Regions from separate parts of the Bacillus sp. VA13 genome, predicted to be linked through region 4. Evidence: predicted binding sites of a transcription regulator. Region 4 holds the regulator's gene; each other region holds the start of a gene.
What was found. The regulator LexA, encoded in region 4, represses DNA repair genes until DNA is damaged. The targets are predictions, from matches to a motif close to CGAACATATGTTCG.
Positions count from the first base shown of each region.

Region 1: dinB (damage-inducible protein DinB) is a predicted target of LexA. The motif match lies at 1,771-1,784, and genes of this name have one in related genera.
Region 2: AC0C66_RS14585 (DNA repair exonuclease) is a predicted target of LexA. The motif match lies at 1,262-1,275, and genes of this name have one in related genera.
Region 3: uvrB (excinuclease ABC subunit UvrB) is a predicted target of LexA. The motif match lies at 1,042-1,055, and genes of this name have one in related genera.

Region 1 is NZ_JBVQPP010000004.1:26,961-30,176, reverse strand. Features, by position in the region: gene AC0C66_RS15435 (amino acid permease) at 1-1,037, opposite strand, end outside; gene dinB (damage-inducible protein DinB) at 1,212-1,730, opposite strand; gene AC0C66_RS15425 (MarR family transcriptional regulator) at 1,897-2,355, shown strand; gene AC0C66_RS15420 (MMPL family transporter) at 2,352-3,216, shown strand, end outside.
Region 2 is NZ_JBVQPP010000003.1:511,087-514,302, reverse strand. Features, by position in the region: gene AC0C66_RS14590 (ABC transporter permease) at 1-1,219, shown strand, start outside; gene AC0C66_RS14585 (DNA repair exonuclease) at 1,325-2,551, shown strand; gene AC0C66_RS14580 (ATP-binding protein) at 2,556-3,216, shown strand, end outside.
Region 3 is NZ_JBVQPP010000002.1:641,166-644,381, forward strand. Features, by position in the region: gene AC0C66_RS11395 (CsbA family protein) at 718-948, shown strand; gene uvrB (excinuclease ABC subunit UvrB) at 1,133-3,118, shown strand; gene uvrA (excinuclease ABC subunit UvrA) at 3,126-3,216, shown strand, end outside.
Region 4 is NZ_JBVQPP010000001.1:380,913-384,128, reverse strand. Features, by position in the region: gene AC0C66_RS01650 (YneB family resolvase-like protein) at 1-525, opposite strand, end outside; gene yneA (cell division suppressor protein YneA) at 544-861, opposite strand; gene lexA (transcriptional repressor LexA) at 1,011-1,628, shown strand; gene AC0C66_RS01635 (hypothetical protein) at 2,022-2,450, opposite strand; gene fosM (FosM family fosfomycin resistance protein) at 2,527-2,949, opposite strand; gene AC0C66_RS01625 (YndM family protein) at 3,146-3,216, shown strand, end outside.

The DNA.
Region 1 (3,216 bases), on a different contig from region 4:
GAAAAGAACAACGCATTTCTAGGTACTTTACGCGGAGTCAGTTTTGCCATTGATTCAGGCGCATTGTTATCTTTCGCCAGAGAATAGACCATACGGCTTGTACTGAATACAGCGCTGTTGCATGCTGAAGCAGCGGATGTCAACACAACAAAGTTGATAATGCTTGCTGCCCCGACGATGCCAACTGCGACAAACACCTGTACGAATGGGCTTTCGCTGGGATTGATGACATTCCAAGGATAGATGCTCATAATCACGAGAAGAGCACCGATATAGAAAAGCAACACCCGGACAGGGATATTGTTGATCGCCTTAGGGATTACTTTTTCAGGGTTTTCTGTTTCACCGGCTGTCAGTCCGACCAGCTCAATGCCGACAAAGGCAAACACAACCATCTGGAACGATAGGATAAACCCGTGCATGCCATTCGGGAACATGCCTCCGTGGCTCCAGAGATTTGTGAAACTGGAGACCCCAGAGCTTGTGGAGAAACCTTTAAAAATCATTACAAGGCCAATGACGATCAGTGCCAAAATGGCAATGACTTTAATTAACGCAAACCAAAATTCTAATTCTCCAAAAAGCTTGACGGTTGCCAAGTTCATAATCAGTAATATAATCAGAGCGATTAAGCCGGGCACCCATTGCGGCACACCCGGGAGCCAATATTGAGTGTAGAGCCCGACGGCTGTCAGATCAGCCATTGCAATCGAAATCCAGCAGAACCAATAGGTCCAGCCGGTGATAAAAGCTGCCATATCGCCTAAATAGTCTTGTACAAAATCAACAAAAGAGTGATAGTTCAAATTCGATAACAGCAGTTCACCCAGAGATCTCATAATTAAAAAGCAAATGATCCCTGTGATCATGTAAGCAAATAGAATAGACGGTCCAGCAAAATGAATCGATTTTCCGGAGCCGAGAAATAAGCCCGTTCCAATGGCTCCGCCGATGGCGATGAGCTGGATGTGCCTGTTTTTCAAGCCTCTCTCCAATTTTTGCTGATTTATATTGTCTTTCGTCATGTCGTCTGTCACTTTGTGTGTTCCTCCATTGAAAAATTGTTTATTGAGTCAGCAATATATTTTTAATGATTATTATAACACTAAAATTTATATCTTTTTTACTATACAGAAAATATGAAAAGAAATTTTAATGTTTTTGAACGTTCCATCATAAAAAAAGCGGCTCAATTTAGGAGCCGCTTTCTTTTATGCCATTTCAGTTTTTTTCATGTACAGGTAGAGCCCATAATCTGTCGGAGCAGATGCGTATCCTGTCTGCCGCAGCATTGCTGTGATATTTCCGCGGTGGTATGTCCCGTGGTTGACAACGTGGGGAACCAGCTCAGAAACAGTCGTTTTCATGATTCCGCCTGAGGGGTTTTTAATCTGGAGGGGCTTATTGAGCTGTTCTTTTTGCTGTAAAAATAATGTATAGCGCTCGGATAACGTCAGAAACAGGGCTTCCATTTCCTCCATTTCTTTTGCCTCTGTCTGTTCTTTGAGCTGTTCAGCTAACATCAAAGCATCGGTCATGCTTTGGCCGGAAAACACTTCAATCCAGCCGAGATCAGAAAGATAAACATGAGACAACACATGGGATATCGACGGAAACACGCTTTGAATCTCTTGGCGGTACACCTCTTTTGGAAGCTCTTTTAATCGGTTGAATATTTGCTGATTGGCCCAGACGTTATATTCATACAATGTTAATGAAAAATCTGACATGTTCATTTTCCCCTTTCGTGTTTCTGATGTCTATTATACACGAACGAGCGTTCTCTTTTAGATGTTCATAAATAAAATTTGTTGACAGATATAGTTTAGGGGAATAAACTATTTGACATTGATCATAAAGTTTAGAGGGGTAAACTATAATGAGGAGGGGAAGATGTTGAATGAACAAAAGCTATGTCAGGCGATAAACCTGTTTGTGGAAGTATTACTTGAAGGGACAGAGTTTGTGCATCATGAAATTAATCAGGATGTATTCAAGAATATCTCAAGGGAACAGGCAGACTTGTTAAAAATTTTAAAAGTCAAGGGGCCAACCTCTCCCGGCAGCCTAGCCATGTATCAAAATGTCCATAAAAGCGCGATTTCTAACAGACTGAAAAAGCTGCTCGATAAGGGATTGGTTGAATGGGATGACTGTCCGGCGAAAAGTGATAAGCGCTCTAAGCTTATTAATATCACAACCAGCGGTGAAACCATATTGGAAGAATTAGATTCTGCCATTTTTAACGCTCTCAAAGAGTTGATCGATGATATAGATGAGAAACACTTAAATTCTATCATAGAGATATTCACCATTCTAAAAAACAAATTTAAAGGAGGAGATTCTGCAGAATGAGAGCAATCATCAAATTCAAGTGGGCAATTGCAGCGGTTATATTAGCACTTACCGTCGTTTTGAGTTTGTTTTCTCCGAACTTAACGGAGCTGGCCAATCAAAAGGGGCAGGCCCAGCTTCCTGCAGATGCTGTTTCAGAAAGAGCAAATGCCATTTTAAAACAAGCGGGAGAAGACAATAATTCGATCAGTATAGTCTTTACATTAGACCACGCTTTGAAGGAAGAAACAGAGGATCAGCTCCGGACAATGATCGATAAAGTCAAAAAGATCGACGGTGTAGAAGAAGTAACGTCTCCTCTGACAGCGGAAAAAGAAGTCAAAGACCAATTGATTTCAAAAGACAAGAAAACGGTTCTCATTCCTGTCACGATTACAGGTTCTGATAAAAAAGCGGAAAAAATCGCGGATGACATTTATACAATCGTTCCTGATGATGTGACGGCATATATTACGGGAGCCTCTCTTATCAATCAGGATTTCGCTCACAGCTCAGAGGAAGGGCTCAAGAAAACGGAAGTGATCACAGTCTGCTTGATCATCGGTTTACTGCTGATCGTGTTTCGATCTGTTGTGACGCCGTTTATCCCGATTGTGGTTGTCGGTTTCTCTTATCTGATCAGTCAATCCATACTGGGCATCCTTGTGTACAATGTTGATTTTCCTATCTCGACGTTTACGCAAACCTTCTTAGTCGCCATTCTGTTCGGGATCGGAACAGATTACTGCATTCTTCTTCTGACCCGATTCCGTGAAGAGTTAGCAAACGGGCATGACAAAAAAGAAGCGGCGCTTATCGCTTACCGTACAGGGGGAAAAACCTTATTTATCAGCGGATTTGCGGTATTGATCGGATTTTCCG
Region 2 (3,216 bases), on a different contig from region 4:
TAAGATTATGGCAAAATCCTTTATTATTTCGACTGTCATCACAGTACTGCTTGTTTTAGTTGTAACGAATCTGGAGTCGATCATTTCTTTGTTTCAAGGTGATGATGCGAAAGAAAAAATCGCCGTTGTTGATGAAACAAACGAATTATATCCGATTTTCTCGAAGCAGCTGAAAGCGGTGGATACAAACAGTGATCTTGATGTGAAGCAATCGAAGCAATCGGAGGATGAAGTCACAAAGCAAGTCAAAGATGAAGCGCTTGATGGCATGCTCATCATTAAACGAGATGAAAAAGGAACCATTTCAGGAACATATAAAGCGTTAACGATTTCTGATGAAAGCACGTACCAAACGCTGCAGCAGGCGCTGACGCAAACCAAAACGGCTGTCGGAACGGCGGAGCTCGGCGTTTCGCAGGAAACGATCAGCAGTCTTTATGCGCCCGTTACTGTCGGGCAGGAGGCACTGAAAGAGGGTGCGAAGTCTGAGGAAGAGCTGGGCCAGACGGTAGGGCTTGTTTATATTATGCTGTTCGTCATTTATTTCTCTGTGATTATGTATGCCAGCATGATTGCGATGGAGGTTGCAACCGAAAAATCTTCGCGTGTCATGGAAATCCTGATCTCAAGCATGCCGCCGATCCAGCAGATGTTTGCAAAGCTGCTTGGCATCGGGCTCGTCGGGATCACGCAGCTTGCAATCATTATAGGAGCCGGCTCTCTGTCGCTTAAGCTGAACCAAAAGAGCGAAACGGCATCATCTGTCGGCGGATTTCTTAATCTGACCGACGTATCAGCAACCACTGTCATCTATGCTGTGATTTTCTTTTTGCTCGGCTACTTTTTATACGCGACACTTGCCGCGTTTCTCGGCAGTGTCGTCAGCAGAATAGAGGACGTGCAGCAAACGATCACGCCGATGACGCTATTGGTTGTCGCCGGTTTTATGATCGCGATGTTCGGCTTGAATGCACCTGATGCAGGATTTATTACGGTAACCTCGTTTATTCCGTTTTTTACACCAATGATTATGTTCTTGCGCGTCGGTATGCTTGATATTCCGTTCTGGCAGGCTGCTGCCGGAATCGGAATCACGCTGCTCACCATTGTCATACTGGCTGTCATCGGTGCCAGAATTTACAAGGGCGGTGTATTGATTTACGGCAACTCAAGCGCATTCAAAGCGATCAAACAAGCACTTCGTTTAGCGAAAAATTGATTAAAAACAGCCTGGGGATTCTCAGGCTGTTTCTTTATTGACAGAACGTGCATTCGCAAGAATTCGATGCTAAAATAAGGGTACTTCATCCTGGAAAGGAGCAGAATGTTGACTGATCTAACCTTTATTCATGCGGCAGATCTACATCTAGACAGCCCGTTTTACGGGATATCGCATCTGCCGGAACCGATTTTTGCCCGGATTAAAGAAAGCACATTTAAAAGCGTGAAACATATGATAGATGCTGCAGTAAGAGAAAACGTTGATTTCATTTTGCTGGCGGGGGACCTGTTTGACGAAGCCAATCGAAGCTTAAAGGCGCAGCTCTTTTTGAAAAAACAGTTTGAAAGACTGAGAGAATGCGGGATTTCAGTTTATGTGATCTTTGGGAACCACGATCATCTTGGCGGGGAGTGGACGCCGATTGAATGGCCTGAGAATGTCCATATTTTTTCGTCCGCAGTTCCTGAAGAAAAATCGTTTTATAAGGAAGGTAGGCGCATAGCAAGCATTTACGGTTTCAGCTATCAGGCCAGAGCCGTGACGGAAAACCAAGCCGCCCGCTATCGGAGGTCGACTGACGCCCCGTTTCATATCGGTATGCTCCATGGCACACTATCAGGATCTGAAGGACACGATCCGTATTGCCCGTTTACGCATGACGATCTCGTGAAAAGCGGAATGGATTATTGGGCGCTTGGCCATATACATAAACGCCAGGTTCTTTCTGCCGAGCACCCGGCAATCATCTATCCGGGAAACACGCAAGCGCGCCATATGAAGGAGACGGGAGATAAAGGCTATTATCTCGTTCGTGTGACTAACGGAGATATTTCTTATGAATTTCAGAAAGCGCATGATGTCCTGTGGGAAAAAGCGGCAGTTGATGTGACGGGGGCAAAGAATATGACTGCCATTTTCCAAATGGTTGAGGACGCGTTTTCGAAGCTCCGGATAAAGGGGAGCCCTGTTTGTGTAAGACTCGTATTACAAGGGCGGGCGCCGGAATGGCTGCTGGAGGCGCCGAAAGGCACCTTGGATGAGCTTCTCGAAGCCTTTCAGGAGCAAGAGGCTGAGGAGGAACACTTCGTTTTTCCGCTTTCATTGGACGATGAGATAGAAAATGAAGCAAACCTTACAAACCTTGATCCTTTTTTTGGCGGTTTATTTGCGGACATTGACCGCGGCGATCTGTCAGATGTGCTGGAAGGGCTTGAGCGGCATCCTGTGTACAGAAGGCACGCGGACCGGTTTAGCCAAGAGGAGTTACAGGAAATAAAAGAACAGGCACAGATTTTATTGAAAAGACAGCTTAAGGTGCTTGAAATATGAGGCGGTGAAAGCTTTGCGAATTACATCTTTACATATCTACCAATACGGGAAATTTTCCAATCAGACCTTTCACTTTTCCGCCTCGCCTGTCCAATTAATCTACGGATTAAATGAGGCAGGGAAAACGACGATAATGTCATTTATTGAAAGCATGCTGTTTGGTTTTCCAAAAACGAAAAAATATGAACCGAAAACAGGCGGTGTCTATGGCGGTGTTCTTGAAGCTGAACATCCTGAGTATGGGGCTGTGAAAATTGAACGGACGAAGGGGACTGCCGAAAAGCTGAGAGTGTACACAGAAAAAGGCGAAGTGAAGCAAGAAGATTTTTTAAAGCAGCTGTTCCAGGGCACAGACAGGGCGCTGTACAAAGCCATTTATTCGTTTGACGTATTCGGGCTGCAGGAAATTCACGCCTTTAATCGGGACATGATAGGGGAATTTTTGCTGTTTTCCAGCTTGTTTGGCGCTGAAGCCGTATCTAAGCTTGATTCACAGCTGACAAAGGAAGGCGAAAGGCTCTATAAACCAAACGGGCGAAACCCTCAATTGAATCAGGAGCTGGAAACGCTTAAGCAGCTGGGAGCGAAGCTAAAACAGGCTGAAGCAGAGGAAGCGGGCTATCATCAGATTCTTGAGGATAAAAGAACGCTCGAAGCCCGTCTTG
Region 3 (3,216 bases), on a different contig from region 4:
GTATGCCTATTTTTCTTATATTCTCGGAATCTGGCGGCGGGCATGCTTTAATAAAAAAAGTGCCGCTGATTGGAACAGCGGCACTCATGTAAATTCATATATGTTCTTACTTTATGGAATAAGTGAAATCATAGTTGCTTATTGTGCTGTAGTCGCCATCATGGGATTTCAGCCTCATATACACACGTTCTCCGGACTTCTTAATCGAGAGTAAGTTCCTCCTTGGCCATGATCTTCAGTTTGGATAACAATTGTCCAAAGGAACCATTCTTCATCGGCAGCCGTCTGGAGCTTCCATCTATAATGATTATCGGGAAGAACTTCGAGGGCTGAACTTTTATCATCAGCTAGATTTGTGATTGCAAAAGCGGGTTGTGATGCCATAAGGAGACCGGGGGAGTCAGCTGCTGTTGAAACATATGTAACGAACTTGAACTTCATATTTGTCCACTCCTGTCCATTTTTGTATTGAACTGCCCAGATCTACAACCATACTATATAACTCTGCTTGTTTATCTTGTGAATCATTCCATTCTATTATTTATCATTGTTTGATCTATTGATGTTTCTATTGACCGGGACCAAAGCGCAAATATAGTGATTGATTTTGGCTGAAAAAGGGTATGGTGTAGAAAGAGGGAACGATTGCACGATTGTCCGATTCTTCATTTTTTACTATAATCAGATCAGATGAAGAATCCCTGAGGAGGGTTTTTGTTGATTACAAAAGCCGTTTTTGCATTGTTTTTCCCTTTTATGCTCGTTGTTCTTTTTACAAGAGTCACCTTTAATCATTATGTGGCGATCGCTCTAACAGCTGCATTGCTGTTTGCCTCTTATTTAAAAGGCTATACAGAAACGTATTTTATTGTAGGATTGGATGTTGTGTCTCTTGTGGCTGGCGGACTGTATATGGCCAAAAAAGCTGCTGAGAAAAAAGAAGAATAAATCGGACATAATGAATATAAAGACTGAATTCCTGCTTTTACGTTTTAAAAGCAGGTTTTTTATACACGAAAACAGCTGGAAATAAAAAACCACCGAACTTTAGTTCGTATTTTTAGTGATTTTGCATTCCATTGTGTTACTATATCTATAGGAAGATTTCGTTAAAGAAACGGAGGCTTATTTTGTGAAAGATCGCTTTGAGTTAGTCTCGAAATATCAGCCCCAGGGAGATCAGCCGAAAGCCATTGAAAAACTTGTAAAAGGAATTCAGGAGGGCAAGAAGCATCAGACTCTGCTGGGGGCGACAGGAACGGGCAAAACATTTACGGTGTCCAATTTGATTAAAGAAGTCAATAAGCCGACGCTTGTCATTGCCCATAACAAAACCCTCGCCGGACAGCTTTACAGTGAGTTCAAGGAATTTTTTCCGAACAACGCTGTCGAGTATTTTGTCAGCTACTATGATTATTATCAGCCGGAGGCGTATGTGCCTCAAACGGATACGTTTATAGAGAAAGACGCAAGTATTAATGATGAAATAGATAAATTAAGACACTCCGCAACATCGTCTCTGTTTGAGCGGAGAGATGTCATTATTATTGCGAGTGTGTCTTGTATATATGGTCTCGGTTCGCCTGAAGAATACCGGGAAATGGTCGTGTCACTGCGGTCTGAAATGGAAATTGAGCGCAACGAGCTGCTCAGAAAGCTTGTAGACATCCAATATGCCCGCAACGATATCGACTTTCAGCGCGGTACATTTCGGGTGCGCGGAGATGTAGTGGAAATCTTCCCGGCATCCCGTGATGAACACTGTATCAGAGTCGAGTTTTTCGGAGATGAAATCGAGCGGATCCGAGAAGTGGATGCCCTGACAGGAGAAATTCTCGGCGACCGTGATCATGTCGCGATTTTCCCGGCATCCCACTTCGTAACGCGGGCCGAGAAAATGGAGAAAGCGATTCAAAATATCGAGAAAGAGCTTGAGGAGCAGCTGAAGGTCATGCATGAAAACGGCAAGCTGCTGGAAGCGCAGCGTTTAGAGCAGCGGACAAGATATGATCTTGAAATGATGCGGGAAATGGGTTTCTGCTCCGGCATTGAAAACTATTCAAGACATTTGACGCTTCGGCCTCCGGGTTCAACACCGTATACGCTTCTTGATTATTTTCCTGACGATTTTATGATCGTGGTGGATGAGTCGCATGTGACAATTCCTCAGGTGCGCGGCATGTTTAACGGAGACCAGGCGCGGAAACAGGTACTCGTGGATCACGGTTTCCGGCTTCCGTCAGCGCTTGATAACCGTCCGCTCCGTTTTGAAGAGTTTGAAAAGCATATGCACAATATCGTGTATGTATCAGCAACGCCAGGGCCGTATGAGATTGAGCACACGGATGAAATGGTCGAGCAGATCATCCGTCCGACAGGGCTTCTTGACCCGCTGATTGATGTGCGTCCGATTGAAGGCCAGATTGATGATTTGATCGGTGAAATTCAAGCAAGGATTGAGCGGAATGAACGGGTGCTCGTGACAACCCTGACGAAAAAAATGTCAGAAGACCTGACCGATTATTTAAAGGAAATCGGCATTAAAGTAAACTATCTGCATTCAGAGATTAAGACGCTTGAACGGATTGAAATTATCCGTGATCTGCGTCTCGGCAAGCATGATGTGCTTATCGGCATCAACCTGCTGAGGGAAGGGCTCGACATTCCTGAAGTATCTCTCGTTGCGATTTTGGATGCGGATAAGGAAGGCTTCCTTCGTTCTGAGCGTTCGCTGATCCAGACCATCGGACGGGCAGCAAGAAACTCAGAAGGCCGCGTCATTATGTACGCAGATAAAATGACGAAGTCTATGGAAATTGCGATTAATGAAACAAAACGCCGCCGCGAGCAGCAGGAGCGGTTTAACGAAGAGCACGGCATTACGCCGAAAACGATAAATAAAGAAATTCGCGATGTCATTCGTGCCACAGTAGCAGCTGAGGATAAAGCGGAATACAAAACAAAAGCCGCGCCGAAGCTGTCGAAAATGACGAAGAAAGAACGCCAGAAAGTCGTTGAACAGATGGAGCACGAAATGAAGGAAGCAGCCAAGGCGCTTGACTTTGAAAGAGCCGCGGAGCTTCGCGATTTACTTTTAGAGCTAAAAGCGGAAGGATGATGAACAAATGGCTATGGATCGGATAGAGGTGAAGGGAGCCCGGGCGCATAACCTGAAAAATATCGATGTAACGATTCCAAGAGATCAGCTTGTCGTTG
Region 4 (3,216 bases):
GCGAACGATCTCTGAGATTGGGACCTCTATTCTTTCCTTTCCGCTGTTTTCATGTTGGTTTTTCAGGTTTTTTTGCGGTTTAAAACCGTTTTTTACTGCACGCTTCATTCCCCGCTTGATTTTCATATTGTGAATTTTCCTCTGGTACTCTTCCACAATGCTGACGATCTCCAGCACCATCGAGTCAGCCTCCGATAACTCCAGTTCACCTCTGTGAGCCGTTGTATAGACTTTCACATCTTCTCTGTAGATACAATGGAGCAGGGCGATTTTTGCATTTCCCCGACCGAGCCTAGTCTCATCCTGAACCAAAATAACATCAATTCCCGAATTCTTGATCTCATCAAGCAGCTCAAATACACCGTCACGATCCATTTCATATCCGCTGGCTTTTTCAGAAATCACTTTGACGACTTCCATGCCGTTCTCGGCTGCAATGGCCGTTAGCTCCTCCACCTGCCGCTTTAATGAAGTTTCCTGCTGTTCTTTATTTGTGCTTACGCGGGCATATATGAGTGCTTTCATTTTTTCTATCTTTCCTCTCTATCTTACAGTTGCCAATTTATATGCATCCTGATGCTTCTTTTTCAATGGAATCACCAACTCATCTCCCGGCTGGATATCAGACGTCTGAAGATGATTTTTATCAGCTACCCATTCAATAAAATCGTTTTTGTTTATCTTTTTTGTATCTGCTACCTGATCAGCAATTGACCAAAGTGTGTCGCCTTGCTGGACTTCTATTTTAGCATACTGATTAAGTTCCTGACCGCTGCTTGTATATGACAGCAAAAGGATAACCGCGCTCAAAATCACTGTGAATAGACCGACAAAAATAATAGATTCTTTACTCATGATCATAACCTCCAACAGGAATGTTCGTTCGCTTTTTTATAATTTCAGTATATACGAACAAACGTTTCTGTCAATTGTTTTTTCGAACCTATGTTTGTACTGTAAGGAAAATCATGCTATAATCTTCTTAAAATCGACGTTTTGAGGTGCGAAAAATGACGAAGCTATCAAAAAGGCAACTTGATATCCTCCGTTTTATTAAAGCAGAGGTTAAATCAAAAGGATATCCGCCTTCCGTGAGAGAAATCGGAGAGGCTGTTGGGCTTGCGTCCAGCTCAACTGTCCACGGCCATTTGGCCCGTTTGGAAACAAAAGGGCTGATCAGACGGGATCCGACAAAACCTAGAGCAATAGAAATACTTGATGAAGAAGTAGACATTCCGCAAAGTCAGGTCGTTAATGTACCGGTCATCGGGAAAGTCACGGCGGGATCTCCTATTACAGCAGTAGAAAATATTGAAGAATATTTTCCGCTTCCTGACCGTATGGTTCCTCCGGACGAGCATGTGTTTATGCTGGAGATTATGGGAGACAGTATGATTGATGCTGGTATTCTCGATAAGGATTATGTCATCGTTAAACAGCAAAATACAGCGAACAACGGGGAAATTGTAGTTGCGATGACAGAAGATGATGAAGCTACGGTAAAACGTTTCTATAAAGAGGATACTCACATTCGCTTACAGCCTGAAAACCCAACGATGGAACCTATCATCTTGCAGAATGTCAGCATTCTAGGGAAAGTGATTGGCGTGTTCAGAACCGTCCATTAACCTATTGATCTATCAAATGCATGAAATAACCCCCTCTTCCTTTATGGAGAGGGGGTTTATTGTACAAAAAAGCAGGCTCGCCCTGACTTATGGGTGCGAGCCTGAATAGGAGGAAAAAGAACATCATGTTTACACCATAATTATCCACCAAACAATTGTTGAAGTCAAGAAATTTTCTTTCCTTCAGGAAACTTTTATCTGAATATTGTCCGTTTAAAATATTAGACGTTATGTCCTTAAAAATGTTTCATTTTCTTAGGTCGTGGAATGACGTGGTTTCATGTTTATGTAAGGAGCGCGGCAGTAATTGAATTTTAATGAAAATTTAGTACATAGTGTAGTTGGTTCAACATTTTCTAAAAAACAGCTCACTTCTCTTGATCAACGTGAGCTTCAATCAAAATGAAAATATTGTATACCACAACTGCCCTTTACCCGAACACTCGTGCAGTTTTCTGAGTGTTCTTCTGCTAATATACGGTATCGGTGAAACGGATCGATAGAAACCTTATCCTGAGCACTAAAATCAAACCAGCTGCCGCTGAATTGCTTCGTGCTCAGTGTGGTATATTCTCCCGTAAGCCCCATTCGCTGAAGTTTAATCTCAACTGAACAAGTATTGGCTCCCAAGATCGTAAACTGATAGCCTAAAATATAGTCGATCGCCGGGACATCACTGATATTTTCCAGAACAAACGATTTTGTGCTGTCATTTAAAATAAAGTCTGTTTTGTGATCAAAATCTAAAGCTGACACATGGGTACTGCCAATGCCAAAAAAACACATCAAAACTGCTGTTAAGCCTAAGATACTTATTTTCAATTACACCCCTCCTTTACCACATTTTAACCCTACATGAGATTTATGTATATGTTCTGTGTAATATCAAGAGGTCGTTTCAATCATAAAAATCCATATGCGTTTTTTCCTGTTTATAATAACGAAGCCTGTCTTGAAGGGTTCCGGTATGAAATTCAAACTTGTGGCCGTCAGGGTCGGTAAAATAAATTGATTTTCGATCGCGTTCATCTCGTTCTCTGCCAGGCAGGATATTGACATGAAGCCTTTTTAATTTTGCTGACATTTCCTCAAACTCTTGATCTTCAATAGTAAATGCAATATGGGTATAAGACTCCTTAATGTCATTTCTCGGAATGTCAGGTTCTTCATTAAGCGCAAGCCAAATGCCATTTAAATCAAAATATGCTGTTGTTTTTCCCTTTACCAGAAGCTTGGCATCAAACACTTTTTGATAAAAATCAATCGATGTATACAGATGAGAAACTGAAAATAATAAGTGATTGATTCCTTTTACCTTCACAAATCATTCCCCCTTGAAAGCTGATCATCCATATGTACGACTTTTTTCCAAAAAAGTTTCATGCAGTCAGCAAAAAATACCAGTGTAAACAAAATCGGATTGTTTAAAATAATGATTGTCGAATTGAATTACTTATGTTTTTATAATTTGTTTACAGCCAAGGGTTTTCTTCAAAAATAACAATTTAGGTGGTCAAATGAAACATATCATTGCTCTTGCTTCAAAGGTTGCTTTCACTCTCGCCCTTTTATATGTGATTTTGGACAG